DNA from 3 places in the Pseudomonas sp. HN11 genome. Region 1 is predicted to be linked to each of the others. Evidence: predicted binding sites of a transcription regulator. Region 1 holds the regulator's gene; each other region holds the start of a gene.
What was found. The regulator FliA, encoded in region 1, starts transcription of late flagellar genes. The targets are predictions, from matches to a motif close to CTAAAGTTTNNNNNNNNNNNGCCGNTAA.
Positions count from the first base shown of each region.

Region 2: the regulator FliA is predicted to act here: its motif matches at 5,187-5,214, upstream of LVW35_RS27985 (methyl-accepting chemotaxis protein).
Region 3: the regulator FliA is predicted to act here: its motif matches at 5,195-5,222, upstream of LVW35_RS05655 (flagellar protein MotY).

Region 1 is NZ_CP089985.1:4,476,726-4,487,196, forward strand. It holds gene LVW35_RS20335 (protein-glutamate methylesterase/protein-glutamine glutaminase) at 1-204, opposite strand, end outside; gene LVW35_RS20340 (chemotaxis protein CheA) at 253-2,457, opposite strand; gene LVW35_RS20345 (protein phosphatase CheZ) at 2,469-3,257, opposite strand; gene LVW35_RS20350 (chemotaxis response regulator CheY) at 3,276-3,650, opposite strand; gene fliA (RNA polymerase sigma factor FliA) at 3,819-4,559, opposite strand; gene fleN (flagellar synthesis regulator FleN) at 4,556-5,389, opposite strand; gene flhF (flagellar biosynthesis protein FlhF) at 5,496-6,812, opposite strand; gene flhA (flagellar biosynthesis protein FlhA) at 6,825-8,939, opposite strand; gene cspE (transcription antiterminator/RNA stability regulator CspE) at 9,095-9,298, opposite strand; gene flhB (flagellar biosynthesis protein FlhB) at 9,669-10,471, opposite strand, start outside.
Region 2 is NZ_CP089985.1:6,067,517-6,077,987, forward strand. It holds partial or broken gene istB (IS21-like element ISPsy14 family helper ATPase IstB) at 497-688, opposite strand; gene LVW35_RS27970 (ATP-binding protein) at 628-1,500, shown strand; gene LVW35_RS27975 (TetR/AcrR family transcriptional regulator) at 1,497-2,081, opposite strand; gene LVW35_RS27980 (ABC transporter six-transmembrane domain-containing protein) at 2,193-3,107, shown strand; gene LVW35_RS27985 (methyl-accepting chemotaxis protein) at 3,111-5,087, opposite strand; gene LVW35_RS27990 (LysR substrate-binding domain-containing protein) at 5,265-6,185, opposite strand; gene LVW35_RS27995 (NorM family multidrug efflux MATE transporter) at 6,336-7,748, shown strand; gene LVW35_RS28000 (putative bifunctional diguanylate cyclase/phosphodiesterase) at 7,745-9,418, opposite strand; gene rep (DNA helicase Rep) at 9,675-10,471, shown strand, end outside.
Region 3 is NZ_CP089985.1:1,249,569-1,260,039, reverse strand. It holds gene rsxB (electron transport complex subunit RsxB) at 1-540, shown strand, start outside; gene nth (endonuclease III) at 608-1,246, shown strand; gene LVW35_RS05670 (PA3496 family putative envelope integrity protein) at 1,354-1,536, shown strand; gene LVW35_RS05665 (response regulator transcription factor) at 1,622-2,254, opposite strand; gene LVW35_RS05660 (argininosuccinate synthase) at 2,876-4,093, opposite strand; gene LVW35_RS05655 (flagellar protein MotY) at 4,223-5,131, opposite strand; gene pyrC (dihydroorotase) at 5,288-6,334, shown strand; gene rnt (ribonuclease T) at 6,331-7,002, shown strand; gene LVW35_RS05640 (peroxiredoxin) at 7,067-7,669, opposite strand; gene LVW35_RS05635 (bacterioferritin-associated ferredoxin) at 7,914-8,132, shown strand; gene bfr (bacterioferritin) at 8,334-8,804, shown strand; one part of gene LVW35_RS05625 (IS3 family transposase) at 8,856-9,727, opposite strand; one part of gene LVW35_RS05625 (IS3 family transposase) at 9,727-10,078, opposite strand; gene grxD (Grx4 family monothiol glutaredoxin) at 10,190-10,471, opposite strand, start outside.

The sequences.
Region 1 (10,471 bases):
CCGAACTGCCGTGATGCCATCCATCATCGGCATCTCGTAGTCCATGGTGATCACGTCCGGTTTCAACGCAATGGCTTGATCAATCGCCTCTTTGCCGTTGGTGGCCGTACCGACCACCTGGATCGTTGGATCGGCGGAAAGAATTTCCGAGACGCGGCGACGGAAGAAACCCGAATCATCCACCACCAGGACCTTGACTGCCATAAACACTCCGTTAGGCGGGGCGGGCATGACCGCCCTGCCCCACCAGAATCAAATACGCCGAGCGGCGTAACGCTTGAGCATGCTCGGGACATCGAGAATCAGCGCGATCCGACCGTCACCGGTGATGGTCGCGCCCGACATGCCCGGGGTTCCCTGCAGCATTTTGCCCAAAGGCTTGATGACCACTTCTTCCTGGCCCACCAGTTGATCGACCACAAAGCCGATACGCTGGGTGCCCACAGAGAGAATCACCACATGGCCTTCGCGCTGCTCTTCATGCTTGGCCGATGCCACCAGCCAGCGCTTGAGGTAGAACAGGGGCAACGCCTTGTCGCGCACGATCACCACTTCCTGGCCGTCCACCACGTTGGTGCGCGACAGGTCGAGGTGGAAGATTTCGTTGACGTTGACCAGCGGGAAGGCGAAGGCCTGGTTGCCCAGCATCACCATCAGGGTAGGCATGATCGCCAGGGTCAACGGCACCTTGATGACGATCTTCGAGCCTTGGCCCTTGGTCGAGTAGATGTTGATCGAGCCGTTGAGCTGGCTGATCTTGGTCTTCACCACGTCCATGCCGACGCCACGGCCGGACACGTCGGAAATCTCGGTCTTGGTCGAGAAGCCCGGAGCGAAGATCAGGTTGTAGCACTCGGTGTCGGTCAGGCGGTCGGCGGCGTCCTTGTCCATCACACCACGCTTGACCGCGATGTTGCGCAGGATGGTCGGGTCCATGCCTTTGCCGTCATCGGTGATCGACAGCAGGATGTGGTCGCCTTCTTGCTCCGCCGCCAGGATCACCTTGCCGCCACGGGACTTGCCCGAGGCTTCGCGCTCTTCCGGGGTTTCGACGCCGTGGTCGACGGCATTGCGCACCAAGTGGACCAGCGGGTCGGCCAGGGCCTCGACAAGGTTTTTGTCGAGGTCGGTTTCTTCACCCACCAGTTCCAGGTTGATCTCTTTCTTCAACTGGCGCGCCAAGTCGCGAACCAGGCGCGGGAAGCGGCCGAAGACTTTCTTGATCGGCTGCATCCGCGTTTTCATCACAGCGGTTTGCAGGTCGGCAGTCACCACGTCAAGGTTGGACACCGCCTTTTGCATGGCTTCATCGCCGCTGCTCAGGCCCAGGCGCACCAGGCGGTTACGCACCAATACCAGTTCGCCGACCATGTTCATGATGTCGTCCAGGCGTGCGGTATCAACCCGCACGGTGGTTTCGGCTTCACTGGCCGGTTTCTCGGCTACCGGCGCTGCAGCGGCACGCGCCGGCGCAGGGGCGGCAGCTGGAGCGGGTGCAGGCTTGGCGGCCGGTACCGGCGCTGCGGCTTTGGCGGCAACCGGTGCTGCGGTCGCAGCCGCTGCGGCCGGGGCCACTTCGCTGAACTTGCCCTTGCCGTGCAATTCGTCCAGCAACGATTCGAACTCGTGATCGGAGATCAAACCATCGCCAGCCGGTGCTGCATTGGCGGCGGCAGGCGCTGCGGCCGTGGCGGCGACTTCCGGCAACGCGTCGGCCACGAAGGTGCCCTTGCCGTGCAGTTGGTCGAGCAGTGCTTCGAATTCGTCGTCGGTAATGTCGGTACTGGCGTTGGCGTTGGCTGCCGGCGCGACTGGCGCAGCGGTCGGCACGACGGCGTCGGCCGCAAACTGGCCTTTGCCGTGCAATTGATCGAGCAGGGATTCGAACTCAGCGTCGGTGATGTCTTCGCTGGTTGGCGCGGCGACGGGCGCCGCAGGTGCCTCGGCCTCGGCCTTCACGGCACTGAGGGAGTTGAGCAGTTGTTCGAACTCGCTGTCGGTTACATCCGCTTCGGGCTCTGCCACAGGTTCCGGCGCAGCTTCAGCCACCGGCGCCGCCGACAAATCGGCAGGCTCTGCGTAACGCGCCAGGGCTGCCAGCAGTTCCGGCGTGGCGGCAGTGATCGGGGCACGTTCGCGGACTTCGCTGAACATGCCATTGACCGCATCCAGTGCTTCGAGAATCACGTCCATCAATTCCGAATCAACATGACGCTCACCCTTGCGCAGGATGTCGAACACGTTCTCGGCGATGTGGCAGCACTCCACCAGCTCATGGAGCTGGAGGAAGCCGGCGCCCCCTTTTACAGTGTGAAAACCGCGAAAAATTGCATTGAGCAGGTTCGCATCATCCGGTCGGCTTTCCAGCTCGACCAGTTGCTCGGACAACTGCTCTAAAATTTCGCCGGCCTCTACAAGGAAATCCTGAAGGATTTCTTCATCGGCGCCGAAGCTCATGTGGGTGCTCCTTAGAAGCCTAAACTGGATAACAGGTCATCGACATCATCTTGACCCGATACAACGTCTTCACGTTTATCGGCATGAATCTGCGGACCTTCACCCTTGGCGAGATGTTTTTGTGGATCTTTTTCCGAGAGGATCGCTTCGCGGTCATGTTCGATACCGGCAAAACGGTCTACCTGGCCTGCCATAAGCACCAATTTGAGCAAGTTGCTTTCCACTTCGGTGACCAACTGGGTCACACGCTTGATCACCTGGCCGGTGAGGTCCTGGTAATCCTGGGCGAGCAGAATGTCGTTGAGGTTGCTGGAAACCGTACGGTTTTCCTGCTCGCTGCGTGACAAGAACCCTTCGACCCGACGCGCCAATTCACGAAACTCTTCAGCGCCCACTTCGCGGCGCATGAAACGCCCCCAGTCGTTGCTCAGGGCCTGGGCTTCGTTGGCCATACCGTTGACCAGGGGCGTGGCGTTTTCCACCAGGTCCATGGTGCGGTTGGCCGCCGCCTCAGTCAGCCTGACCACATAGGACAGGCGTTCGGTGGCGTCGGTGATTTGCGAAATTTCTTCGGCCTGGGGCATATGTGGGTCAATCTGGAAATTGACGATCGCACTGTGCAGCTCGCGTGTGAGCTTGCCCACTTCCTGATACAGGCCGCGGTCACGGGTCTGGTTGAGCTCATGGATCAACTGCACCGCGTCGCCGAACTGGCCTTTTTCAAGGCTGTCGACCAACTGGTGAGCATGCTTTTTCAGGGTCGACTCAAAGTCTCCCTGTGACGTTTCTTTATGCTCCATAGCTCCCCCGCGATGGCATTAGCCGTGGATGCGTTCGAAGATTTTTTCGATCTTCTCTTTCAAGGCCAATGCAGTGAATGGTTTGACCACGTAACCGTTGACCCCCGCTTGGGCGGCTTCGATGATCTGCTCACGCTTGGCTTCGGCGGTTACCATCAGCACAGGCAGGCTGCGCAGTTTTTCGTCGGCGCGCACGTGGCGCAGCAAGTCGATACCGGTCATGCCCGGCATGTTCCAGTCTGTTACCAGAAAGTCGATGCTCCCGCTGTTGAGGATCGGAATCGCCGTAATGCCGTCATCCGCCTCGACCGTGTTAGTGAACCCAAGGTCACGCAACAGGTTTTTTATGATCCGCCGCATCGTTGAGAAGTCATCAACGATGAGGATTTTCATGTTCTTGTCCAATTCGACCTCCAAGCAGTCTTAAACGCGCCCAGCACCTGGACGCGCCATTTCAATCAACAGGCATTACACAAAAAGGACTGCCAGGGGCACCACGGGCCTAACCCGCGAAGGCTGGTTGCCCTCGCGGTTTCGTCTGCAGTGTCCCCACACTGCCTGTCAGCGCGCTCGCCACTCTCCCAAACGCCCCCGCAAGCGGGCTGCGCACTGGCTGTGCAACTGGCTGACCCGCGACTCGCTGACCCCCAGGACCTCACCGATTTCCTTGAGGTTCAGCTCTTCGTCGTAGTACAGCGCCAACACCAGTCGCTCACGCTCCGGCAAATTGGCAATCGCGTCCGCCAACGCCCCCTGGAAACGCTCATCTTCCAGGTCACGCGATGGCTCCATATGAGCGCTCGCGCCGTCCTCGTGCAGCCCTTCGTGTTCGCCGTCCTGCAGCAGGTCGTCGAAACTGAACAGGCGACTGCCCAAGGTATCGTTCAAAATCCCGTAGTAATCGTCGAGACTCAATTGGAGTTCGGCCGCAACTTCGTGATCTTTAGCGTCGCGACCGGTTTTTGCTTCAATTGCGCGAATTGCGTCACTGACCATGCGCGTATTGCGATGCACCGAGCGCGGCGCCCAGTCACCTTTACGCACCTCATCGAGCATTGCGCCACGTATGCGGATACCCGCATACGTCTCGAAACTCGCACCCTTGCTCGCGTCGTATTTGGTCGACACTTCGAGCAGGCCGATCATACCCGCCTGGATCAAGTCTTCGACCTGGACGCTGGCGGGCAGACGTGCCAGCAGGTGATAGGCAATGCGCTTGACCAAGGGCGCGTAGCGCTCGATCAACTCGCCCTGACTGTCACGGGCAGACTTCTTGTACGCGTTGTAGCCAGTCGCTGTCATAGCACGGGTCCTGCGCTCGTCTGATGCACCAATCGCTCGACGAAAAACTCCAGATGCCCCCGCGGGTTGGCGGGCAACGGCCAGGTATCGACCTTCTGGGCAATAGCCTTGAACGCCAGTGCGCATTTGGAACGAGGGAACGCTTCGTAGACTGCACGCTGCTTTTGCACAGCCTTGCGCACACACTCGTCGTAGGGAACTGCGCCGACGTATTGTAAGGCGACATCGAGGAAGCGATCCGTGACCTTGGTCAACTTGGCGAACAGGTTGCGCCCTTCCTGCGGGCTCTGGGCCATGTTGGCCAGGACGCGGAAGCGGTTCATGCCGTAATCACGGTTAAGCAGTTTGATCAGGGCGTAGGCGTCGGTGATCGAGGTGGGTTCATCGCAGACCACCAGCAACACTTCCTGCGCGGCGCGCACGAAGCTGACCACGGACTCGCCAATCCCGGCGGCGGTGTCGATCACCAGCACGTCGAGGTTGTCGCCGATATCACTGAAGGCCTGGATCAGGCCGGCATGCTGCGCCGGGCTCAGGTGCACCATGCTCTGGGTGCCGGAGGCGGCCGGCACGATGCGGATGCCACCGGGGCCCTGCAGCAGCACATCGCGCAGCTCACAGCGGCCTTCGATCACATCGGCAAGTGTATGTTTGGGCGTCAGCCCCAGCAGAACGTCGACGTTCGCCAGCCCCAGGTCAGCATCCAGCAGCATGACGCGACGGCCAAGCTCTGCCAGGGCCAGGGACAAATTCACTGACACGTTAGTTTTCCCGACGCCACCTTTGCCGCCGGTCACCGCGATCACCTGTACGGGATGCATGCTGCCCATTTTATTTCTTTACCTTGTCTTGCTTAGACGCAGGCTACATGGCTTGGCCGCGTGAATCGCTTGCAGACCATCGATGTAGATACATTTCACGGTGTTCATGCCGCCCTCAACCTACCCGCTTCGCCGGGTTGTGGTACAGGTCGGCGAACATATCGGCCATCGCTTCCTCGCTAGGCTCGTCTTGCATTTGCACGCTGACTGCACGGCTGACCAACTGATGACGGCGCGGCAGATGCAGATCATCCGGGATCCGCGGCCCGTCGGTCAGGTAGGCGACCGGCAATTCATGACTGATGGCCAGGCTCAGCACCTCGCCCAGGCTCGCGGTTTCATCGAGCTTGGTGAGGATGCAACCGGCCAGGCCGCAGCGTTTGTAGCTGTGATACGCAGCGGTAAGAACCTGTTTCTGGCTGGTGGTTGCAAGCACCAGGTAATTTTTCGACTTGATGCCACGCCCGGCGAGGCTTTCCAGCTGCATGCGCAACGCCGGATCGCTGGCTTGCAGGCCGGCAGTATCGATCAATACCACGCGTTTGCGCAGCAGCGGGTCGAGGGCGTTGGCCAGGGACTGGCCCGGGTCGACATGGGTCACCGACACATTGAGGATCCGGCCCAGGGTCTTGAGCTGTTCCTGGGCACCGATACGGTAGCTGTCCATGCTCACCAGCGCGATACTCGAAGCGCCGTACTTGAGCACGTAGCGCGCGGCCAGCTTGGCCAGGGTGGTGGTTTTACCCATGCCGGCAGGGCCGACCATGGCGATCACACCGCCCTCTTCCAGGGGTTCGATTTCCGGCGTGACGATCATCCGCGCCAAGTGGGCCAGCAACATGCGCCAGGCCTGGCGAGGCTCTTCGATTTCGGTGGTCAGGGCCAGCAGGTCGCGGGACAACGGGCCGGACAGGCCGATGCGCTGCAGGCGACGCCACAGGTTGGCCTGTTGCGGCTTGCTGCCTTGCAACTGGTTCCACGCCAGCGAGCCCAACTGCACTTCCAGCAGTTCACGCAGGCCGTTGAGTTCAAAGCGCATCGAATCGAACACACGCTGGTCAACCGCAGGCGCCGGGGCTGGCGCAGCAGGACGCGGCGGTTCTTTGAACGTCGGTTCCACCAGCGGCTCCGCAGCGGTCAGCGGCAGGCCGGCAAACAATTGGCGATTGGTGGTGGCATCGCTGTCGCCACGCATGCTCAGTTCAGCCTGGGCCGATACGATGCGCGAAGCGGTCTTGCGCAGCTCGTCTTCGAGTTCCATGTTCGGCACACGCGGCGCCAGGGCCTGGGGGGTGTAATCCAGGGCAGCCGTCAGCTCGACACCGCCGGCAATACGACGGTTGCCGATAATCGCGGCGTCGGCGCCCAGCTCATCACGAACCAGTTTCATGGCCTGACGCATATCGGCGGCGAAAAAACGCTTCACTTGCATAACCCACTACCCTCAGCCGTTGGGCCCTACTGTCGCGACGATAGTCACTTGCTTGTTGTCAGGAATTTCCTGATAAGCCAAAACGTGCAAATTCGGTACTGCCAGGCGCCCAAACCGCGACAACATCGCCCGGACCGGGCCTGCCACCAGCAGGATCACCGGTTGGCCCTGCATTTCCTGGCGTTGCGCGGCGTCGATCAACGAACGCTGCAGCTTCTCAGCCATGCTTGGCTCCAGCAGAACCCCCTCTTCCTGGCCTTGTCCTGCCTTCTGAATACTATTGAGCAATATTTGTTCCAACCTTGGTTCCAAGGTGATCACAGGCAGCTCGGAGTCAAGCCCTACAATGCTTTGCACGATTGCACGCGACAATCCGACGCGCACCGAGGCCACCAGCGCGGCAGTATCTTGACTCTTGGCGGCATTGTTGGCGATAGCCTCGGCAATGCTGCGAATGTCGCGCACCGGCACCTGTTCGGCCAGCAACGCCTGCAATACCTTGAGCAACTGCGACAGCGACAGAATGCCTGGCACCAGTTCTTCGGCGAGTTTTGGCGAGGCTTTGCCCAGCAAACCCATCAATTGCTGGACTTCCTCGTGGCCGATCAGCTCGTGGGAGTGCTTGTACAGGATCTGGTTGAGGTGAGTCGCAACCACGGTGCTGGCGTCCACCACGGTGTAACCCAGGGATTGCGCCTGGCTGCGCTGGCTGATTTCGATCCACACCGCGTCCAGGCCAAAAGCCGGATCTTTGGCGGTAATGCCGTTGAGGCTGCCAAACACCTGCCCGGGGTTGATCGCCAGTTCGCGGTCCGGGTAGATCTCGGCCTCGGCCAGGATCACGCCCATCAGGGTCAGGCGGTAGGCACTCGGCGCCAGGTCGAGGTTGTCGCGGATATGCACGGTGGGCATCAGGAAGCCCAGGTCCTGGGACAGTTTCTTGCGCACGCCCTTGATCCGCGCGAGCAATTGGCCGCCCTGGTTGCGGTCCACCAATGGGATGAGGCGGTAGCCCACTTCCAGACCAATCATGTCGATCGGGGTCACGTCATCCCAGCCAAGCTCCTTGGTTTCCTGGGCGCGGGCCGGGGATGGCAGCAGTTCCTGCTGGCGGGCGATCTCTTGCTGGGCGATGACTTTGATCTGGTTCTGCTTCTTCCAGAACAGGTACGCAGCGCCGCCAGCCAGGGCCGCCATGCTCAGGAATGACACGTGCGGCATGCCCGGCACGATACCCATGATCGCCATGATGCCCGCCGCCACGGCCAGGGCCTTGGGCGAAGCGAACATCTGCCGGCTGATCTGCTTGCCCATGTCTTCGGAGCCCGAAGCACGGGTCACCATGATGGCCGCCGCTGTTGATAACAACAGTGATGGCAATTGCGCCACTAAACCGTCACCGATGGTCAGCAACGCGTACACCTTGCCCGCATCGCCAAAGGTCATGCCGTGCTGGAAGATACCCACGGCCATGCCGCCGATCAGGTTGATGAACAGAATCAGCAGGCCGGCGATGGCATCACCGCGCACGAATTTGCTGGCACCGTCCATGGAACCGTAAAACTCGGCTTCCTGGGCCACTTCCAGGCGGCGCGACTTGGCTTGGTTCTGGTCGATCAGGCCGGCGTTGAGGTCGGCGTCGATGGCCATCTGTTTGCCGGGCATGGCGTCGAGGGTAAACCGCGCGCTCACCTCGGAAATCCGCCCGGCGCCCTTGGTCACCACCACGAAGTTGATGATCATCAGGATCGCGAACACCACGATACCGACCACGTAGTTACCGCCGATCACCACCTCACCGAAGGCCTGGATCACCTTACCGGCGGCGGCGTGGCCGTCCTGGCCGTGGAGCATGACCACGCGGGTGGACGCTACGTTCAGCGCCAGCCGCAGCAGGGTTGCCACCAGCAGAATCGTCGGGAATACCGCGAAATCCAGCGGCCGCAGGGCATACACGCAGACCAGCAGCACCACGACGGACAGGGCAATGTTGAAAGTAAAGAACACGTCGAGCAGGAACGGTGGCATCGGCAACATCATCATTGCCAGCATTACCAGCAACAACAACGGCACACCCAGATTGCCCCGCGAGAGGTCAGTCAGGGTGCTGCGCGCCGTGCCGAGCATTTGAGAGCGATCCACCAGTATTCCTCGTGTCCTTTGAAGCAAAGTTTTGACGCGGTTGGGCGTCTTGCAGGCGGTATTGCAAGAAGCCTTCCAACTTTTGCTTTAGGGGGCAGATCGTACCGGGCACTGCCTGCGGGCGATCTTTGAGGAGAGCACTACAAACGCTTGACGTTACTGGCCTGCGGGCCTTTTTGGCCCTGAGTGATGTCGTATTCGACTTTCTGATTCTCATCCAAGCTTTTGAAACCGTCTCCTTGTATAGCCGAAAAATGCACAAAAACATCCGCGCTGTCGTCGTCCGGCTTAATGAAGCCAAACCCCTTCTCCGCGTTGAACCACTTCACAGTGCCTGTTGCCATTACCGTTCTCCTGACATCTCACTCAAAAACTTGCCGGATGAGTCTGACATCGGACGCAAAAACGCCGTCAGGTCGATGGACCCGCTGAAATGCCACCTGCAAACCCACCGTAAGCCGGACGCCCCGCGAACCGACGAGATCCACTGGAACGGCTTCGCCGTCCACGACAATCAAACCCTTTCCAGTTGCCTGGTCATAGGATTTGACGACGCCTCTGATAACCCGATTCAAAATCACTCTCCCTGCATCTCGTTTACAGCCTGCGCGCAGTGCATAGGGCAATAGAACCGCGAGCAGCGCGCTTTGGCTACTGTGAAGTTTGACAGGTAGACGACAGTTATCGATGAGTGGTAAGCAGGACGGGAGTGCGTCAGGAATCGCGACGCAGGTCCGGTGGAATCGGCAGGTCTTTGAGCGGGTCCGGACGCTTGCCCTTACCCGCGCGGTATTGGCGAATCTGATAGACGTACGCCAGCACCTGAGCCACCGCCAGGTACAACCCGGCGGGAATCTCCTGGTCGAGGTCGGTAGAGTAGAAGATCGACCGCGCCAACGCCGGCGACTCCAGCAGCAGGATGTCGTTGGCCATCGCGATTTCGCGGATCTTCAAGGCGGTAAAGTCACTGCCCTTGGCCAGCAGCATCGGCGCGCCGCCCTTCTCCGGGTCGTACTTGAGGGCCACGGCGTAGTGCGTGGGGTTGGTGATGACCACATCGGCGTCGGGCACCGAGGCCATCATCTTGCGCTGGGACATTTCCCGCTGCAGTTGGCGAATGCGCTGCTTGACCTCGGGACGGCCTTCCTGGTCCTTGTGCTCGTCGCGCACTTCCTGCTTGGTCATCAGCAGTTTCTTGTGGCTTTCCCACAACTGAATCGGTGCATCCACCGCCGCAATGATGATCAACCCGGCGGCCATCCACAGCGCGCTCCAGCCCACCACCTGCACACTGTGGATGATCGCCGACTCCAGCGGTTCATGGGCGATGCGCAGCAGGTCGTCGATGTCGGACGACAGCACCATCAGCGCCACAAACAGTATCAGGATGAATTTGGCCAGGGCCTTGAGCAACTCCACCAGGGCCTTGGTGGAAAACATGCGCTTGAGCCCCGCAGCAGGGTTCATCCGGCTGAACTTGGGCGCCAGGCTGCCGGCGGCGAACAGCCAGCCACCGA
Region 2 (10,471 bases), 1.6 Mb from region 1:
CCAATTTGCACGATCGCGTTGGTCAACGGTTGATTCCAAAATTTCTCAGCAGTGGATTGTCGTCATTGCTGTAAAGCAAAGAATATTTTGCTTAACCGGCTGAAATCGGCATTAACGCAAAGAATTGTTTGCCTTACGTATGAAGCAGAATCTGTGATGGGCTGAGGCACGAATGCAATGTTCCGTGCAGGAGGCATGCAGCGCAGCCTTGTTGCGGATGTAAATTTGAGGTGGTTCTTGTCAGATTTAACATTAAATTTTTACGATCAAGCTCCTTTTAGGCTGGAGCCTGCCTGGTTGCATTCGGTCAACCGCTGCGCATTTACTTATCCCAAACCGCAGATCAGTCTGGCCGGACGCTTCAAAGACTGCGGATTCCACGACACATGGACACTCAGCCCACGATCATTTGGACACTCGTTCCACGCGCACTTGGACATCTGATCCACGTCCACTTGGACAGGCAGTCGGAGCGCGGCGACGCAGTTTTGCATTGTTAGTCTGAAGTCCCTGCCGTCGTCAATTTCGTTGCGCGCCTGCGCATCGATTCGCCCTTCAGTTCGATCCTATATGCGTTGTGCACCAGCCGGTCGAGGATCGCATCGCCCAAGGTCGGATCGCCGATCAGTGCATGCCATTTGTCCACCAGCATCTGGCTGGTCACCAGCGTCGAGCGGTTGCCGTAACGGCTCCAAATCTCCTCTTAGGATAGTCGCACCTAATGGCAGCGTTTTTAGACGTAGTCGCATCTATTTCCAAAAGCGGTCGCACTTTATTTCTTTAGGCAAGCCCAGAAAAAGCGGCTTCCAGAGCACTTCAGTCGCATTAATTGATAAAACCTACAGTGGATCAAAACCGCAGCCAGGAGAAATCACCCTTGCCCACCACGGAGTGCTGTTTCTGGATGAACTGCCGGAGTTCGACCGCAAAGTATTGGAGGTGCTGCGCGAGCCACTGGAATCAGGGCACATCGTGATTTCCCGTGCCCGCGACCGCGTGAGCTTCCCGGCCCGCTTCCAACTGGTCGCCGCCATGAACCCCTGCCCTTGCGGGTACATGGGCGAACCCAGCGGACGTTGTCGCTGTACGCCGGAGCAGATCCAGCGCTATCGCAACAAGCTCTCCGGACCACTGCTGGATCGCATCGACTTGCACCTTACTGTAGCGCGAGAAGCCACCGCGTTGAATCCTACCCAGCAGGCGGGCGATAACACGGCCGATGCGTCGGCACGGGTTGCCCATGCCCGCGATCGCCAACAGCAACGCCAGGGCTGTGCGAATGCTTTCCTTGATCTGCCGGGGCTACGCAAGCACTGCAAGCTGGCGAAGATGGACGAAAGCTGGCTGGAAAACGCCTGTGAACGGCTGACGCTTTCCCTGCGCGCAGCCCATCGGCTGCTCAAAGTGGCACGTACCCTAGCCGACCTTGAGCACGCCGATAACATCACACGGCCGCATCTGGCGGAGGCGTTGCAGTATCGGCCCGCGGCTGTAGGCTAGAGTGACTCTGGAAAGTGCAGCAGCAACCGCGCCACTTCCATCACTTCATCCAAGGCCGCTTCGGCCGACTCCTTGGAGGGTTTGAGCATCAGGTCGTCGGCGTAGCCCATCGCCACGGCAAAGATCTGGCGGGCAGCGCGTTGTGGCGAGTCACAACGCAGGACATTGGCAGCGACACCTCGCTCGATCACCTCGGCGAGCATGCCTTGCCATTGAGCATTGATCACCAGGTAAGCCTGGGCCATTTGCGGGTCTTGCATCGCTTCGTCCCATGCATCCAGCCACAGTGCCCAGCCTGCATCGGCGGTACTCGGAAGGCAGTCACGCAAAAAACCCATGAAGGCTTCCAGGGGGGGGGCTTCTGCAAGGGGCGCACGCACTTCGTCCAACTGTTCGTTGGCAAACCGCACAAAAGCTTCGCGGCGCAGCTCCTTCCAATCACTGAAGTAGTGATAGACGTGGCTACGGGACAGCCCGGCATGTTCGGCCAGGTCGCGGGTGGACACATCGGCAAACCCCTTGCTGCGGAACAGCTCCAGCGCGGCGGCGATGATCTGGTCTTTACGGTCGATACGCGACATAGGTATTCCTTTTGGCACCGGCAGATAAGCGGCGCTTGCTTTTTGAGCGGTCGCTCAAGGATACTTGAGCAGTCGCTCAATAATAGCGTCTATCATCCCTTTGGTGCACCCATGACATCCGTCACCCCTCAAGTCCTGATCGAAGAAAGCAAGAAAATCGGCCAGCAATCCGCCGGCCAGACCCTCAAGGCCATCGCCAAAGCCTATCCCGGCAAGCTGTGCGGTACGCTGTCACTGGTCGCCCTGGAGAATGCCCTGCTGCTGGCGTACCCGTTGTTTGCCGGATTTGCGGTGGATGCGATCATCCGTGGCGATGCCAGCAACGCTCTGTTCTATGCCGCCGTGGTCCTGGCGTTCTGGGTCGTCGGCGCAGCACGCCGTGCGCTGGACACTCGCACCTTCACCCGAATCTACGCCGACCTGGCGGTGCCGGTGATTCTGAACCAGCGCCTGCAGCATCACAGCACCTCGAAATCGGCAGCACGGGTAGTGCTCGCACGGGAGTTCGTCGACTTCTTTGAGAAGCACGTGCCGATCATAGCCACGGCACTGGTGTCGATTATTGGCGCGGCGGTGATGCTGATCGTGATCGAGCCCTGGGTCGGCCTCGCGTGCCTGGGCGCACTGGGGCTGTGTATCACGCTGTTGCCGCGCTTTGCCCAACGTAACCAAGAGCTGCATGAGCGCCTGAACAACCGTTTGGAAAAGGAAATCGGCCTGGTGGAAAAAGTCGGCGCACCGACCTTGCGACGTCACTACCAGGTGCTGTCGCGCCTGCGGATCTGGCTGTCAGACCGCGAGGCCGCTGCGTACCTGTTTCTCGGCACGCTGGCCGCCTTGCTCTTTGTGGTCGCCATCAGCCAGTTGGCCTTGTCCCCCGCGGTCAAGGCCGGCCACGTGTACGCGGTCATGACCTACCTGTGGACCTTCGTCACCAGCATGGACGAAGCACCCGGCATGGTCGACCAGTTGGCGCGCCTCAAGGACATCGGCAAGCGCGTGGACCCAGGGCTGGCCGACCGCTAGGCCTCAGCGGAACCGATCCACCTCATGTCGCAGGCCCGCCGCCAGGGTCTCCAGTTCCTTGGCGGTAATCGCCAGGTTCGACACCACTTCGCGCTGCTCGCTGTTGGCCAGCGCAATACTCTGAAGGTTGCTGCTGAGCAAAGTCGCGGTGCTGCTCTGTTCCTGGGTGGCGGTGGTGATCGCAGCGAATTGCTGACCGGCCGAGCGGCTTTGCTCGTCGATACGCGCCAGTGCCGATGCCACATCGGCGTTGCGCGACAGGCCTTCCTGCATCAATACGTTGCCGCGCTCCATGGTGCTGATGGCGTTGCCGGTTTCTTGCTGGATGCTCTGGATCATCCCGGAGATTTCATCGGTAGCCTCTCGGGTACGCGACGCCAGGTTGCGCACTTCATCGGCGACCACGGCAAACCCCCGGCCTTGCTCACCCGCCCGTGCGGCTTCGATGGCAGCGTTGAGCGCCAGCAGGTTGGTTTGTTCAGCAATCGAAGTGATCACGCCGACGATCCCGCCAATTTCCTGGGAGCGCTGGCCCAGAGTATTGATCACCGTCGCCGTGCTGTTCAGCGCAGTGGCGATGTGTTCCAGGGACGCAGACGCCTCTTGCATCGAGTTACGCCCGATACGGGTTTGCTGGGCGTTTTCCTGGGCCAGACGTTCGGTACTGCCCATGTTGTCGGCGATGTTCAGCGAAGTAGCGCTGAACTCTTCCACCGCGCCAGCCATGCTGGTGATCTCGCCGGACTGCTGCTCCATGCCTTCATAAGCACCACCGGATAACCCAGACAACGCCTGAGCACGGCTGTTGACCTCTTCGGCCGCCTTGCGGATATGCGAGACCATGGTCGACAGCGCATCACCCATCTGGTTGAAGCTGCGCGCCAGTTGACCGATTTCGTCATGGCTGGACACATTAAGGCGTGCGCTCAAGTCGCCCGCCCCCAAGGCTTCGGCCTGGCGTACCAGGTCGCCCAACGGCGCTAATTTGCTGCGCAGCAGCCAGACCGTTGCGCCCACCGCTAGCAGCATGGCCAGCACGCTGCCGATCACCAGGCGGATACCGACGTCCCAGGTCACCGAGCGAATCTCGGCCTTGGGCATGCTCGCGACGACTGCCCACGGCCCGCCGTCGAAGGGCACCGAGACACTGTAGAAATCTTCGTTCTTGTCGCTCCAGAAACGGCCTTCACCCGGCTTTTTCGCCAGGTCCTGCATCACCGGGATCGCCTGATCCGGCACCTGCACACCAGCCGGCGGCACCAGCCAACGCTTTTGCTCGTCCAGCAGGGCCAGGGAACCGGTCTGGCCGATACGGAAGCGCTTGAGGTTCTCGAACTGCGCGTTCTGGGCGTCGGTATAGTCGAAACCGATGAACAGCACCGCGATGACTTGGCCGCTGCTGTCACGCACCGGGCTGTACTGGGTCATGTAGGAACGATCGAACAACACCGCACGACCGATATAAGTCTGCCCACCGAATACTCGCGGATAAGCTGGCCCATTGCGGTCAAGCACAGTACCGATGGCGCGATTGCCATCCTGCTTGGTGAGGGATGTGCTGACGCGGATGAAATCGTCGCCGCTGCGCACGAACACCGTGGCCACGCCGCCAGACATTTGCTTGAACTCATCCACTTCATCGAAGTTGTTGTTCAGCAGATCGCTACCCAGGTACAGACTTGGAGCCTGTACGCCGGCGACCGCGACGGGTTGGTCGGCGCGCACGCTCAAGCCGGCACTGAAGCGCTTTTCAAAAAGCCCCGTCAGTCGCTGGGTACTTTCGCGCAGGGTGCTATGAAACGTGTTGAGTTGGTCGGCGAGCAGCCGCGCCTCGCTGGCCAAGTGTTCCTCACGGGTGGCGAGGTTGGCAGCATCAAGCGAACGCAAGGCAAAAACAGTGCTGCCGCCAATGGCAACAGCCAGGATCACGGCCAGCGCGAGACCTAATTGGGAGGCAATCCGAGCACGAGGTTGAGACATGACAGCTCCTGGCCGAGGCCAGGATCATCCTGATCTCATAGCGATGCTCGGCAAATTATCTAGTGGGAAACGTTGGTGCACGATGGTTCCAACACACCTACTTCGGCGGACCGAAGCAATACTTGAGCGAATCACAGGGGTATCACGCAAACGATTGCACAAACGGTCTGCAATTACTCAATCCAGGCGTTGGACGGGGGGCAATTCCATGGCCTTCACTTCCGCCTGCAGAAACTCAGCCAAGCGTCGCAAACGTTCGCCGCCGGGACGGGTTTTCGGCCACACCAGGTAATAATTTTCGCCACTGGCTACGGCCGTTGGCCACGGCAGGCTCAGTCGGCCCTGGGCCACGTCTTCGGCAACCATCAGCAAGTCGCCCATGGACACGCCGTAACCCCGCGCGGCGGCGATCATGCCCAATTCCAGCGTATCGAACACCTGCCCACCCTTGAGCGACACCTGCGATGACAGCCCCATGCGCTCCAGCCAGTTGCGCCAATCACGGCGGTCGGGTGTAGGGTGCAGCAGTTCGGCGGTGGCCAGACGAGTCGCATCCCAAGGTCCGTCCTCCAGCAGATTTGGCGCCCCTACCGGAATCAGCAATTCCGGGAAAAGATAACTGGCCTCCCAATCCGCCGGGAAATGCCCGTAGCTCAGCAGCACCGCGCAGTCGAACGGCTCCTGATTGAAGTCCACTTCGTCCACACTCATCCAGGCGCTGGTCAACTGCACTTCATTGCCGGGCTGCAAGGCCCGAAACCGGCTGAGCCGCGCCAACAGCCAACGCATGGTCAGGGTCGACGGCGCCTTCATGCGCAGGATGTCGTCTTCAGCGTTCAAGGTATGGCAGGCCCGCTCCAACGCGGCGAAACCTTCGCGCACGCCCGGTAATAACAGGCGTGCGGCCTCGGTGAGCTGCAAGGTGCGGCCGCTGCGCTGGAACAGGCGGCATGCAAAGTGCTCTTCCAATGTTCGGATATGTCGACTGACTGCACTTTGCGTAATCGATAATTCCTCCGCCGCACGGGTGAAGGAGTTGTGCCGGGATGCCGCCTCAAACGCGCGAAGGGCATAAAGCGGAGGAAGGCGACGTGACATCTGGAAAACTCCTTCAAGGCGATGCCGTAACGTATCAGATTCATCCAGCATGAGTTTTAATCATGTGAACGATCGCATTTATCCCTTTGTGCAATAGGCTGAGAGCGCCGAGAATCCACCCTCCCCCAACCCTCCTATTTTTCGAGTGTGATGATCATGCAGCATCCGGCACGTACCGAACTCTGGGCCATTCTGCGGCTGTCAGGGCCGTTGATTGCCTCACAGTTGGCGCACATGCTGATGGTGTTGACCGACACCCTGATGATGGCGCGCCTGAGCCCCGAAGCCCTGGCCGGTGGCGGCCTGGGCGCGGCGAGCTATTCATTCGTGTCGATTTTCTGCATTGGTGTGATCGCCGCCGTGGGCACCCTGGTGGCTATCCGTCATGGCGCCGGTGATATCGAAGGCGCCACCCGCCTGACCCAGGCCGGGCTGTGGCTGGCCTGGCTGATGGCCTTGGCGGCCGGCTTGCTGCTGTGGAACCTAAAACCGCTGTTGCTGGTGTTCGGCCAGACTGAAACCAACGTGCAGTCGGCCGGGCAATTCCTGACGATCCTGCCGTTTGCCCTGCCCGGCTACCTGAGCTTCATGGCCTTGCGCGGTTTCACCAGCGCGATCGGCAAGGCCACTCCGGTGATGGTGATCAGTCTCGGCGGTACGGTACTTAACTACCTGCTCAACCACGCACTGATCGAAGGCATGTTCGGCCTGCCCAAGCTTGGCCTGATGGGCATCGGCCTGGTCACGGCCATCGTTGCCAACGGCATGGCCCTGACGTTGATGTGGTACATCCGCAGCAACCGCAGCTATGCCGCCTACCCGCTGAGCAATGGACTGCTACGCCTCAATACCCAGTACCTGCGCGAGTTGTGGCGCCTGGGCCTGCCGATCGGCGGCACCTATGCAGTGGAGGTCGGGTTGTTTGCGTTCGCGGCGCTGTGCATGGGCACCATGGGCAGCACGCAGTTGGCCGCGCACCAGATCGCGCTGCAGATTGTCTCGGTGGCGTTCATGGTGCCGGCAGGGATGTCTTATGCGGTAACCATGCGAATCGGCCAGCATTACGGTGCCGGGCAGTTGCTGCAGGCACGTCTGGCCGGGCGCGTCGGCATAGGATTTGGCGCAGCGGTGATGTTGGGATTTGCCGCCGTGCTGTGGCTTTATTCCGACCCGCTGATCGGACTGCTCATTGACCATAACGACCCGGCGTTCCATGACGTGATTGTCTTGGCCGTCAGCCTGCTCGCCGTGGCCGCGTGGTTCGAGTTGTTCGACGGCGTGCAAACCATCGCCATGGGCTGCATTCGCGGGCTCAAGGACGCCAAGACCACTTTCCTGATCGGCGCGGGTTGCTATTGGTTGATTGGCGCACCGTCGGCCTGGTTGATGGCCTTCATCCTCGGCTGGGGACCAACCGGTGTGTGGTGGGGATTGGCGCTGGGCCTGGCGTGCGCGGCGGTCAGCCTGACGTGGGCGTTTGAGGCGAAGATGAAGCGGATGATTCGGCAGGAAGGTGTCGAGCCCGAAACCCGCGGTGGGTTCCAGGCTGCACAGCCGGATTAAAGCCCTTCGCCCACGCGGGCTTGCTGGCCGTTGCCAAAGGTCAGGTAGTCAACCAACTCCGGCAACGGCAGCGGCTTGCTGATCAGGTAACCCTGGGCCTGGTCGCAGCCAAACAGCCTCAACAATGCAAGCTGCTCTGGCGTTTCCACGCCCTCAGCCACCACTTCCAGGTTGAGGTTGTGAGCCAGGTTGATCATGGCATGCACCAGCTTACGGTTCTCTTCACGCTCCTCCATGCCGCCGACAAAGCTTTTGTCGATCTTCAACAGGGCAATCGGCAGGCTGTTGAGGTGCACGAACGACGAGAAGCCGGTGCCAAAGTCATCCAGGGAAAACCGCACGCCGAGCCGGCCGAGGGCATCCATGGTCTGCTTGACCAGGTCACTGCGGCGCATCACGGCGGTTTCGGTGAGTTCGAACTCCAGCCATTGCGCCTCAACGCCCCGCTCGGCAATCAGCCGGCTGAGTGTGGAAAGCAGCTGGCTGTCCTGAAACTGTCGGAACGACAGGTTGACGGCCATATGCAGCGGCGGCAGGCCGCGTTCGCGCAGGTCCTGCATGTCGCGCAGGGCGCGGGAGATTACCCAGTAGCCCAACGGCACGATCAGGCCGCTTTGCTCGGCCAGGGGCACAAACTCACTCGGAGGCAACAGGCCGCGCTCGCCGTGGCGCCAGCGCACCAAAGCTTCAAGGCCGACGATATGCCCATCGTCCAGGTCCAGGCGCGGCTGGTAATGCAGTTCCAGTTCATCACGACGCAGGGCGCGGCGCAGCTCACTTTCCAGGTCGGCCAGGCTGCGCGCGTTACGATTGATGCGTTCGTTGAAGATATGAAAGGTACAGCCCTGAGTGCTCTTGGCCTGTTGCATGGCGATATGGGCGTGCCACATCAGCGGGTCGGCACCGGCGCGGGCGCGGGCATGTGCAACGCCCAGACTGCAGCCGATCAACAGGCTCTCGCCATCCACCCAATAGGGCTCGGCCATGACTTCAGTGATGCGCTCGGCCATCCAATCGGCACGCTGGGGCGCGCGGCGGGTGTCGATCAATAGGGCAAATTCGTCACTGCCCAGGCGCGCCAGTTGGTCGCCGACCTCAAGCTGGCTCTTGAGTCGCGAGACCACTTGCAGGATCAGCCGGTCGCCGGCCTGGTGGCCGAGGGCGTCGTTGGCGTGGCGGAAATTGTCGAGGTCCAAATGACCGAGGGCCAGGCCACGACCTTCGTTCTCGGCCAGTCGCGCGGCGAGCAAGGTCTGGAAGCCCTGGCGGTTGGCGATCCCGGTCAGCGGGTCCTGCTCGGCGAGGCGTTGCAGGGTGTTTTCCAACACACCGCGTTCGCGGACGTGGCGCAGGCAGCGGCGCACTGTATCGGCATCCAATACGTCACGCACCAGCCAATCGCTGACGCCCAACGGCGAAACCAAAGGTTCCTGCTCCAGCAACAACACGCACGGCAGGCTGCAACGGCCAGGTCCGGGCTGCAGGCTGGGTGTGGTCAACAGCACGGCGCTATGGTCGTCATCGAACAGACGGCTCACGGACTCCCAGTTTGGCGCGCTGATCAGTACAGCCCCATCGCCCATCGGCGCCAGGCACTCGCGCAACAACGCTGCCCACGCGGGCTCATCGGCCAGCAGCAGCAAACGCAAGGGTTCGACAGGCGTAGACAAGCTAGCTCCCTAGACTCTGCAAAATTTCGTGGCGGCGGGCAGTATGACGTGCGGCCGGATAATCACCAATGATAGGGGTTACCAAACACGCGAACTGTAAACATTAGTCGCAAATACCCCCCGACATCCTGCGGCAAAGTATCAAAACCGGCAAATTTAGATCGAGTGGTACGTCACACTGTCGTTCTGGCAGAGCAGAATCCTGCGAGCCTGTTAAAATGCCCGCCCTTTTGAACAACGACTCCTGAAATTCTGTATGTCCCGACTCAATCCCCGGCAGCAAGAAGCCGTGAACTACGTCGGCGGCCCTCTATTGGTGCTCGCCGGTGCAGGCTCCGGCAAGACCAGCGTGATCACCCGCAAGATCGCGCACCTGATCCAGCAGTGCGGCATCCGCGCCCAGTACATCGTCGCCATGACCTTTACCAATAAGGCGGCGCGGGAAATGAAAGAGCGCGTCGGCACCCTGCTCAAGGGTGGCGAAGGCCGTGGCCTCACCGTGTGCACTTTCCACAACCTGGGGCTGAATATCATCCGCAAGGAACATGCGCGGCTGGGCTACAAGCCGGGCTTCTCGATTTTCGACGAGACCGACGTGAAGTCGCTGATGACCGACATCATGCAAAAGGAATACGCAGGCGACGACGGCGTGGATGAGATCAAGAACATGATCGGCGCCTGGAAAAACGACCTGATCCTGCCCGCGCAGGCCCTGGAGAACGCTCGCAACCCCAAGGAACAGACTGCCGCCATCGTCTACACCCACTACCAGCGCACGCTCAAGGCGTTCAATGCGGTGGACTTCGACGACCTGATCCTGCTGCCGGTGAAGCTGTTCGAGGAACACGCCGACATCCTCGAAAAATGGCAGAACAAAGTGCGCTACCTGCTGGTGGACGAATACCAGGACACCAACGCCAGCCAATACCTGCTGGTGAAAATGCTGATCGGCAAGCGCAACCAGTTCACCGTGGTAGGCGACGATGACCAGTCGATCTACGCCTGGCGCGGCGCTCGCCCGGAAAACCTGATGCTGCTCAAGGACGACTACCC
Region 3 (10,471 bases), 3.0 Mb from region 1:
GGCTTGGCCCCCAATGATCAGCAACGCCATGAACGCGGTCTCAAGCGCGACCGCGCAAGACGGCGTTTTGAACAACGTAATGCACGGTTGCAACGGGAGGAGGCACAGAAACAGGCCGAGCGTCTGGCTCGGGCCAAACGTTCAGTGCCGGTTTTACCTGTGTTGGCCAGCACCGCGCAGGATGCAGTGATCAAGAAAGCCAAAATCACCGTTGCAATGAGTCGCGCTCAACTGCATAAATCCTTGAAGGCGTTCGGTCACCCGCCCACCTTTGAACAGCAGTCGCAGTTGATCGTCCTGCAGCAGCAGTTCGAAGCAGCAGAACAGGCGCTGGCGACGCTGGAACTGGACAGCACGCCGAGGACAATTGCTGCGACCAGTAATACTGCCGACCTCAAACGCGCCAAAATCCAGCTGGCGATGCGCCGCGCGGCATTGAAAAAAGCCCAGGACTCGAATGCCGACCCGCAGCAACTGGCCGAGGCACAACACAATGTCGACGAGGCGCAGCGCCAGGTGGATGCCCACGGCAACGTCTGATGTGCAAAAAAACCGCTGTGCGTATTGCTACAATTCCGCCGACCGACTGCTAGGAACTCCCCGTCCGATGAACGCCGCAAAACGCCTGGAAATTTTCCGCAGGCTCCACGAAGACAATCCTGAGCCCAAGACCGAGCTGGCTTACACCACGCCGTTCGAATTGCTGATTGCGGTCATCCTGTCGGCCCAATCCACGGACGTTGGCGTCAATAAGGCCACGGCCAAGCTGTATCCCGTGGCCAACACACCGGAGGCGATTTATGCCCTGGGTGTGGATGGGTTATCGGAATACATCAAGACCATCGGCCTGTACAACAGCAAGGCCAAGAACGTTATAGAGACCTGCCGCCGACTGCTTGAACTGCATGATGGCGAAGTGCCACAAACCCGCGAAGCCCTAGAAGCCCTGCCGGGTGTCGGCCGTAAAACCGCCAACGTGGTGCTCAACACTGCGTTCCGACAACTGACCATGGCCGTGGACACCCATATCTTCCGCGTCAGCAACCGCACCGGCATTGCCCGTGGAAAGAACGTGGTGGAGGTGGAAAAGCAGCTGATGAAGTTTGTCCCCAAGCCTTATCTGCTGGACTCCCACCATTGGCTGATCCTTCATGGGCGCTACGTTTGCCAGGCCCGAAAGCCACGCTGCGGTAGCTGTCGTATCGAAGACCTTTGCGAATACAAGGACAAGACGTCCGACGATTGAGGGATCATTGGTCTTCTCGATCAATCGATTGAAAAAATCTTTTTTACCGGACCATGGATTATCGTTATAAGGGGCGCCAACGGCAGTCTTAGTCCGGAGTGAACCTTATGAGCGCTGGCAAAGAACAACTGGAAGTGGAAGACGACCTCGTTGAGTCGGATGAGGATGAGGCAGAGGCCCCCGTGGCTGAGGTTGCCAAGACCAATTTGAGTAAACGCCGCACAATCGACAATCTTCTGGAAGAACGACGCTTGCAAAAACAACTGGCCGATTACGACTTTGACCTCTGATCAAGCAGTCGATGGCCGGAAGCCTCCCTCACGGAGGCTTTTTTCTGCCGGTTACCCAAGCAATGCGTAGTGGTGAACCCTCTTCTTATACCAAGCCGTTACGTTGGGCCAGTTCGATCAGGTCTACGAGGGAGCGGGCGTTGAGCTTGAGCAGCAAACGCGTCTTGTAGGTACTGACGGTCTTGTTGCTGAGAAACATGCCGTCGGCAATCTCCTTGTTGGTCCTGCCTCGAGCCAATTGCTGCAGTACCATCATTTCCCGCCCCGAAAGACGCTCGACCATATCCGCCTCACTGGCATTCCCCATGGTGGAGCGTACCGAATTGAGCGCCTGGTTGGGGAAGTAGCTGTAGCCTGACAACACCGCCTTGATCGCACTCAGCAACTCGGTGAGGTCCTGTTGCTTGCATACGTAGCCGGCAGCCCCCGCTTGCATGCAGCGCATGGAAAAATGGCCAGGGGCCTGTGACGTAAGCACCAGCACCTTGAACGGTGCGGGTTGTTTGGTCGAAGACAGCCGGCAGATAACTTCCAGGCCATCAAGCTTGGGAATCCCAATATCCAATATGACAATGTCCGGCATATGCTCCCGTGCAAGTTGCAACGCATCGACACCGTTATCGGTCTCGGCAACGACCTCATAACCATGACGCTCCATTAGCATACGCACAGCAAGACGAATGACGGGATGATCATCCACGATCAGCACTTTATTCATGAGAAAGTCCAATTTCGCTGTTCGAATTATTTAGAGCACGCACAATAGCCTAGTCGTTTCCTAGTTGGCATAGCGCTCCCCCCCAAGCAACAGCAAGCAGAGACCCACCCCACAACGATAAAGGAATTAGCCTACAAAAAAACACCGGCTCGGAGGTTTCCAGTTTTATGGATCCTTTCAGACCTTTCCGGAGGCTTACATGTTTTGAATGAAATATCCTGAGCCTTTGAGGGGCGCGGTAAACGTACCGTACGCAACTCTCAGGAAATACCCCTTGCTTCGCGTTTGCAGCCGGACGGAGGGGCGCGGAAAACCCAGTTGTTTTAGTTCCTTTTAACATATCCATTTACACCCTTGATTCCTACAGGCTGTTCAGCGACTCACATATTCGCTGCACCTTCATGAGTGAATTTTCTGTAAGACTAGTTCCTAAAAAACGTTAAAAACTCATTCCCCCTACAAACTTTAAACACCAAATCATTCAACTCATCACGCGGAAAGCCATTTTTTAAAGTCATCAACGCATGTTTAACGAACTATAAACATCACCCGCGCCTAAAAACCCAGGCAAAAAAAATGGCCCCTTTTAATAAGGGGCCACTCTTCACAGCGGGTGCGAACTTAGAACAACGAGCGACCTTTGTTGGCAGCAATGCGCATGCGCAACGCGTTCAACTTGATAAAGCCTGCTGCGTCCGCCTGGTTGTAGGCACCGCCGTCTTCTTCGAAGGTGGCGATGTTGGCGTCGAACAGCGAGTCGTCGGACTTGCGACCGGTGACGATCACATTGCCTTTGTAGAGCTTCAGGCGCACAACGCCGTTCACGTGGGCCTGGGAGGCGTCGATCATCTGTTGCAGCATCAGACGCTCTGGGCTCCACCAGTAGCCGGTGTAGATCAGACTGGCGTACTTGGGCATCAGCTCGTCTTTGAGGTGAGCCACTTCGCGGTCAAGGGTGATGGACTCGATGGCGCGGTGGGCGCGCAGCATGATGGTGCCACCCGGTGTCTCATAGCAGCCACGGGACTTCATGCCCACGTAGCGGTTCTCGACGATGTCGAGACGGCCGATACCGTGTTCGCCACCGATACGGTTCAGGGTCGCCAGCACGGTGGCCGGGGTCATTTCGACGCCGTCCAGCGCGACGATATCGCCGTTGCGGTAAGTCAGTTCCAGGTATTGCGGCTTGTCGGGCGCGTTCTCCGGGGAGACGGTCCACTTCCACATGTCTTCTTCGTGCTCGGTCCAGGTGTCCTCCAGCACGCCGCCTTCATAAGAGATGTGCAGCAGGTTGGCATCCATCGAATACGGGGACTTCTTCTTGCCGTGACGCTCGATCGGGATTGCGTGCTTTTCAGCGTAATCCATCAGCTTTTCACGGGACAGCAGGTCCCATTCACGCCAAGGAGCAATCACTTTCACGCCTGGCTTGAGCGCGTAGGCACCCAGTTCGAAACGCACCTGGTCGTTGCCCTTGCCGGTAGCACCATGGGAAATGGCGTCGGCGCCGGTTTCGTTGGCGATTTCGATCAGGCGCTTGGCGATCAGCGGACGTGCGATGGAAGTACCCAGCAGATACTCGCCTTCGTAGACGGTGTTGGCGCGAAACATCGGGAAAACGAAATCACGGACGAACTCTTCGCGCAGGTCGTCAATGTAGATCTCTTTCACGCCCATGGCTTGCGCCTTGGCACGTGCAGGTTCGACCTCTTCGCCCTGACCCAGGTCAGCGGTGAAGGTCACCACTTCACAGTTATAAGTATCCTGCAGCCACTTGAGGATCACCGAAGTGTCCAGGCCGCCGGAATACGCGAGAACGACCTTGTTTACGTCGGCCATGCCATCACTCCACGGGGTTGTACGGAAAGGCGTCGATTCTACCGACCAAAACCGCGAATTTACAGGGGCGCGACAGCAAATGAAGATAAAGCGACAGATTATGTCGAGCGGGCGACCGATGGTCGCACCTTATGATGTGTGTGCAGGGTTGCTCGGGCCCGTGGCCGTGGGTGCAGGTTTCTCGGGGGCTGCCACGCGTTCGAGCTGGATATTCACGCGGCGGTTGCGCGCCCGGTTGGCCGCATTGGTGTTGGGCGCCAGTGGGTAGCTTTCGCCGTGAAAACGCAGGGTGATCTGCGATTCAGGGATCCCGTTGGCCTTGAAGTAGTCCATGACTGCCAGGCCGCGACGGCGTGAAACGTCGCGGTTGGTGAGGCGGTTACCGCTGTTGTCCGAATGACCGTTCAGCTCGATGTGGTTGACGGTGGGGTCAGCCTTCATGAACGCGAGAATCACGTCGAGTTTCTTCTTGGCGGCCGCATCCAATTCGATTCCGCCACCAGGGAAGCCGACTTCTGTCTGTTTGACCTGATCGTAATTCATCGGCAACAGCTTGGCAGTACACAGTTGGTAATCGTTGTAGGCCTTGTTGAATTTGACCGGCAGCAGGCGGATTTCCGAGTAGCCGCCTTCACGCCCATAGTGCCGCACGGTCGGGCTACGCCCTTCCAGCAAGCCATTGAACAGGCGCCCGGCCTGGGCTTGGGAGCTGTTGAACAACACATCACCACTGCCAGCGCGCACGGCACCGAGGTTGATATCACCTCGCCCTGGCTGCCACGGTGCAGCGGCGGCCAGCAACGTAGCCGAACCTGCTCCCAGCGAGCCGCTGTAGGCTTTCAGACGAAACGTCGCCTGCTCGCCGGCCCGGCGCACGAACTCACCCGAACCGAAGTCGGTGATCGGCTGGGTCAGGCGGCACTCGAACGGGTCGCCTTCTACCTTCCACTCAATATTCTCCAGACGTGTCTGGAACGTGAGGGCCATCGCAGGCAGGCTGGCGAACACACTGAGCAGGGCTAGATATTGCTGGCGCACGGGAGGCTCCACTGGTTTCTACAACACTTCAAAGCGTCATACATCGATAAGGCATACCCAAGGCTATCGGTTGCATCCTGCAAAACTTGATAGCGAGTGCCTGCAAGAGTCTTTTCCGGTAGCATTCCCACCAGATTGACCCGCCTGGAATCCCCAATGTCCGACCGCCTGACCCTGCTGCGTCCCGACGACTGGCATATTCATCTTCGCGATGGTGCTGCGTTACCCCACACCGTGGCCGATGTAGCGCGCACGTTTGGCCGCGCCATCATCATGCCTAACCTGGTACCTCCGGTGCGTAACGCCGAGCAAGCCGATGCCTATCGCCAGCGTATCCTCGCTGCACGACCGGCCGGCAGCCGCTTCGAACCGTTGATGGTGCTCTACCTCACCGACCGCACGCAGCCCGAAGAAATTCGCGAGGCCAAGGCCAGTGGTTTCGTGCACGCCGCCAAGCTGTACCCGGCCGGCGCGACCACCAATTCCGACTCCGGCGTGACCAGTATCGACAAGATCCTGCCGGCCATCGAAGCCATGGCCGAAGTCGGCATGCCGCTGTTGATCCACGGTGAAGTCACCCGTGGCGACGTCGACGTGTTCGACCGCGAGAAGATCTTCATCGACGAGCACATGCGCCGCGTGGTCGAGTTGTTCCCGACCCTCAAGGTGGTGTTCGAGCACATTACCACCGGCGATGCCGTGCAGTTCGTCACCGAGGCCTCGGCCAACGTTGGCGCCACCATCACCGCGCACCACCTGCTGTACAACCGCAACCACATGCTGGTGGGCGGGATCCGGCCGCACTTCTATTGCTTGCCGATCCTCAAGCGCAATACCCACCAGGTTGCCTTGCTGGATGCGGCGACCAGCGGCAACCCGAAGTTCTTTCTCGGCACCGACTCCGCCCCCCACGCCCAGCACGCAAAAGAAGCCGCGTGCGGCTGTGCCGGTTGCTACACAGCCTACGCCGCAATCGAGCTGTACGCCGAAGCGTTCGAACAACGCAACGCCTTGGACAAGCTAGAAGGTTTCGCCAGCCTGAACGGCCCGCGCTTCTATGGGCTGCCGGCGAATACTGACCGCATCACCCTGGTTCGTGAAGACTGGACCGCCCCTGCCAGCCTGCCGTTTGGCGAGCTGACTGTTATCCCGCTGCGCGCCGGTGAAACACTGCGCTGGCGCCTGCTGGAGGAAAGCAAGTGAGTGAAGACCATTACGACGACGAACACGAGCATAGCGGTGGCGGTTCCCGTCACCCGATGGCCGAGCGTTTTCGCGGCTATCTGCCGGTTGTCATCGACGTAGAAACCGGTGGTTTCAACTGCGCCACCGACGCATTGCTGGAAATCGCCGCAACCACCATCGGTATGGATGAGCAGGGTTTTGTGTTCCCGGAACACACTCACTTCTTCCGTGTGGAGCCATTCGAAGGCGCGAATATCGAAGCCGCCGCTTTGGAATTTACCGGGATCAAGCTCGATCACCCACTGCGCATGGCGGTGAGTGAAGAAGCGGCATTGACCGATATCTTCCGTGGCGTGCGCAAGGCGTTGAAGGCCAATGGTTGCAAACGCGCGATCCTGGTCGGCCACAACAGCAGCTTCGACCTGGGCTTCCTGAACGCCGCCGTGGCGCGGTTGGACATGAAGCGCAACCCGTTCCACCCATTCTCCAGCTTCGACACGGCCACACTCGCCGGCCTGGCGTATGGCCAGACCGTACTGGCGAAGGCCTGCCAGGCCGCCGGCATCGACTTTGACGGCCGTGAGGCCCACTCGGCTCGCTACGATACCGAGAAGACCGCCGAACTGTTTTGCGGCATCGTCAACCGCTGGAAAGACATGGGCGGGTGGCAAGACTTCAACGATTGAAGTCATAGCCCATGCATAAAAAAACCGGCCTTCTCAGGCCGGTTTTTTGTACCTCGATTCTGGCTTACAGCTTGCCAGCGTTCTCGGTCAGGTAAGCCGCAACGCCTTCTGGCGAAGCGTTCATGCCTTTGTCGCCTTTTTTCCAGTTGGCAGGGCAGACTTCGCCGTGCTCTTCGTGGAATTGCAGGGCGTCGACCAGGCGGATCAGCTCTTCCATGTTACGGCCCAGTGGCAGATCGTTGATGATCTGGGAGCGGACAACGCCCTTGTCATCGATCAGGAACGCACCACGGAACGCCACGCCGCCTTCGGACTCAACGTCGTAGGCCTTGGCGATGTCGTGCTTCATGTCGGCAGCCATGGTGTATTTGACTTTGCCGATGCCGCCATCATTGATGGGGGTGTTGCGCCAGGCGTTGTGGGTGAAATGGGAGTCGATGGAAACGGCTACCACTTCGACGTTGCGCGCCTTGAAATCGTCCATGCGGTGGTCCAGAGCGATCAGCTCCGAAGGGCAGACGAAGGTGAAGTCCAGCGGGTAGAAGAACACCAGGCCGTATTTGCCTTTAATGGCTTCAGACAGTTTGAAGCTGTCTACGATTTCGCCATTGCCGAGGACGGCTGGGACGTCGAAATCCGGGGCTTGCTTGCCGACGAGTACGCTCATTGGGTATCTCCTGAGGTGAGGGTGACGATTGAAGTAAAAGGACCGGCCCTGAGTCTGCCGTTTATTGGCGACAACCCTGTGACGCAGTCACGCTTCGTGAAGACCAACCATCATACACTGAAAAAACCGTTCGTCAGTGTGGGCGCTATGCCAGCAAATACGCTACGAATCTACTTTGACAATCATTCTCGTTAACATTAAGATCCATCGCACTTAAGCCTTAAACCCGCGACGGTTCTCCCTTATGTATGTGTGCCTCTGTACTGGCGTCACCGACGGACAAATCCGCGAAGCAATCTATGAAGGTTGCTGCAGCTACAAGGAAGTGCGTGAAACCACAGGCGTTGCCAGCCAGTGCGGTAAATGTGCTTGCCTCGCCAAGCAAGTGGTACGGGAAACCCTGACGCAGCTGCAGACAGCCCAGGCCGCGCTCCCCTATTCAGCAGAATTTACACACGCCTGATTTGGCGTGTTTTAAAGAGCCGGACTTAGTGTCCGGTTTTTTTATGCCAGTAATTCAATAAGTTAGCGCTAAGACGCGGAACACAAACATTCTTATTCCGATTAATTTTCATTTATTATTCAATAACTTAGGTTTGACACTCGGGATTTCGCCGCTCAAACTCCGCCCTATACACAGCTACTACAGGGCAGGACCCCAGTCATGAAAGGCGACATCTCAGTCATCCAGCAACTCAACAAAATCCTTGCCAATGAACTGGTCGCGATCAATCAGTACTTTCTGCATGCACGCATGTATGACGATTGGGGCCTGGAAAAGCTGGGCAAGCGTGAGTACAAAGAATCCATCAAGGCCATGAAAGACGCGGACGCGCTGATCAAGCGCATCCTGTTCCTGGAAGGCCTGCCGAACGTGCAGGACCTGGGCAAGCTGAACATCGGCGAGCACACCCAGGAAATGATCAGCAGTGACCTGAAGTTCGAACAGAAGAGCCACAGCGACCTCAAGGCCGCCATCGCCCACTGCGAAACCAAGGGTGACTTCGGCAGTCGTGAGCTGCTGGAAGACATCCTCGAAGATCAGGAAGAGCATATTGATTGGCTGGAAACCCAACTGGGCCTGATCGACAAAGTCAGCCTGGAAAACTACCTGCAATCGCAGATGGGTGAATAAGCTCTCGACACACATGTCTAGTCCTGAAATAGGTTTACACCTGTTTCAGTCTCAAAACGCTCGATGCACCGCATCGGGCGTTTTGTATTTCAGGGACATGTGTGGCCTTTCCCCGTTGTAGATCAGCACCGACTCACCCACCATCTTCACTGCATCCGCCAGATTTTTAGGGCGATACAGCAGAAACTCGGTCTTCAAAATGCCGTTTATCCGTTCCGCCAGAGCATTCTGGTAGCAGTCATAGCCGTCGGTCATCGAGCATCTGATGCCATGACTGGCGTGCAAGCGCTGATAAAGCTCAGAGCAGTATTGGGCTCCGCGGTCTGAATGATGGATTAGTGGAAGCGTGGTTTGGCGTTCACCAACTGCCTTTTCCATCGCTTTGATCACCGACTCGGTATGCAAACTCGCATGCACATGATGGCCTACGATCTTGCGCGAGTAAGCGTCTGTCACCAGGCTCACATAAGCCACGCTTTCCTGTGTCGGCAGGTAGGTTATGTCTGCAACCCACACCTGCTCTGGTCTGTTGGGTACGATCTGCTTCTGGCCCGCTTTGAGCAGGTTAGGATGGCGGCGAAAGCGGTGATGGCTGTCCGTCGTTTTGTGGTAAGCCCGTTTGCGCACAACCAGTTCTCGAGCGTTGCGCAGGATGCTGAACAGGCGGTCTCTGCCGACCTGCACTGATGCGCCAAATTCGACGCTCATCAGGTAATGCAGCTTGCGCGTGCCGATCCGTGGCTGGCGTCGGCGCTTTTCAAGAACAAAGTCCATCACCTCTTGATCTTGGCGAGCCCTCGCGTCGAAAGCCCGATTTCGTTGGTAATATGCTTGGCGCGAAATGCCCATGAACAGGCAAGCCCTGGTGATGCTCAGGTCTTGGATTTGCCCTTGCGAGAGGACTTGCCGGGTCGCTTTTTTACGACAGAAACACCGTAGTCATTCTTCAGAACATTCACGACGGCTTCGAAGAACTGCGCTTTCTGGTTGCTTAGCGCCAACTGCTCTTCGAGCTCTTTGATCCGCTGCTCGGGTGTTAGCGGGAGGGGTGGCTCAGTCATGGACCTGCTCCTCGGTTCTCGAATTGAGGCGCCCTGACTCCAGTCCTGCCGGCCGTGCTTGCGCAGCCAGACCAGTACCGTGGACCGGCCCTGAATGCCGTAGCGCCGTTGAGCCTCTTTATAACTCAACTCGCCCTTTTCGACCTGGTCTACGACCGATAATTTAAAGGCTAGCGTGTAGTCACGCTGGCTTCGCCTTTTGCCCGCATCCATTGGCTCCTCCTGAAGATAGGTCAGAAGGTGTAAACCTTATTCAGGACGGGACAACAGGTATAAAAAAGCCCCACTCTCTTATGAGAAGTGGGGCTTTTTACTGCCGGCAAATCAAGCGTTGGTCTTGGCCGCCGCGTTTGCTGCGGCTTCTTTGACCAGCGTTTGCAGCGAGCCATCAGCCGCCATCTCAACGATGATGTCGCTACCGCCGACCAGCTCACCGGCAACCCACAGCTGTGGGAAGGTCGGCCAGTTGGCGTACTTCGGCAGGTTGGCGCGGATTTCCGGGTTTTGCAGGATATCCACGTAAGCGAATTTCTCGCCACACGCCATGATGGCCTGGGACGCCTTCGCGGAGAAACCGCACTGAGGAGCGTTTGGCGCGCCCTTCAT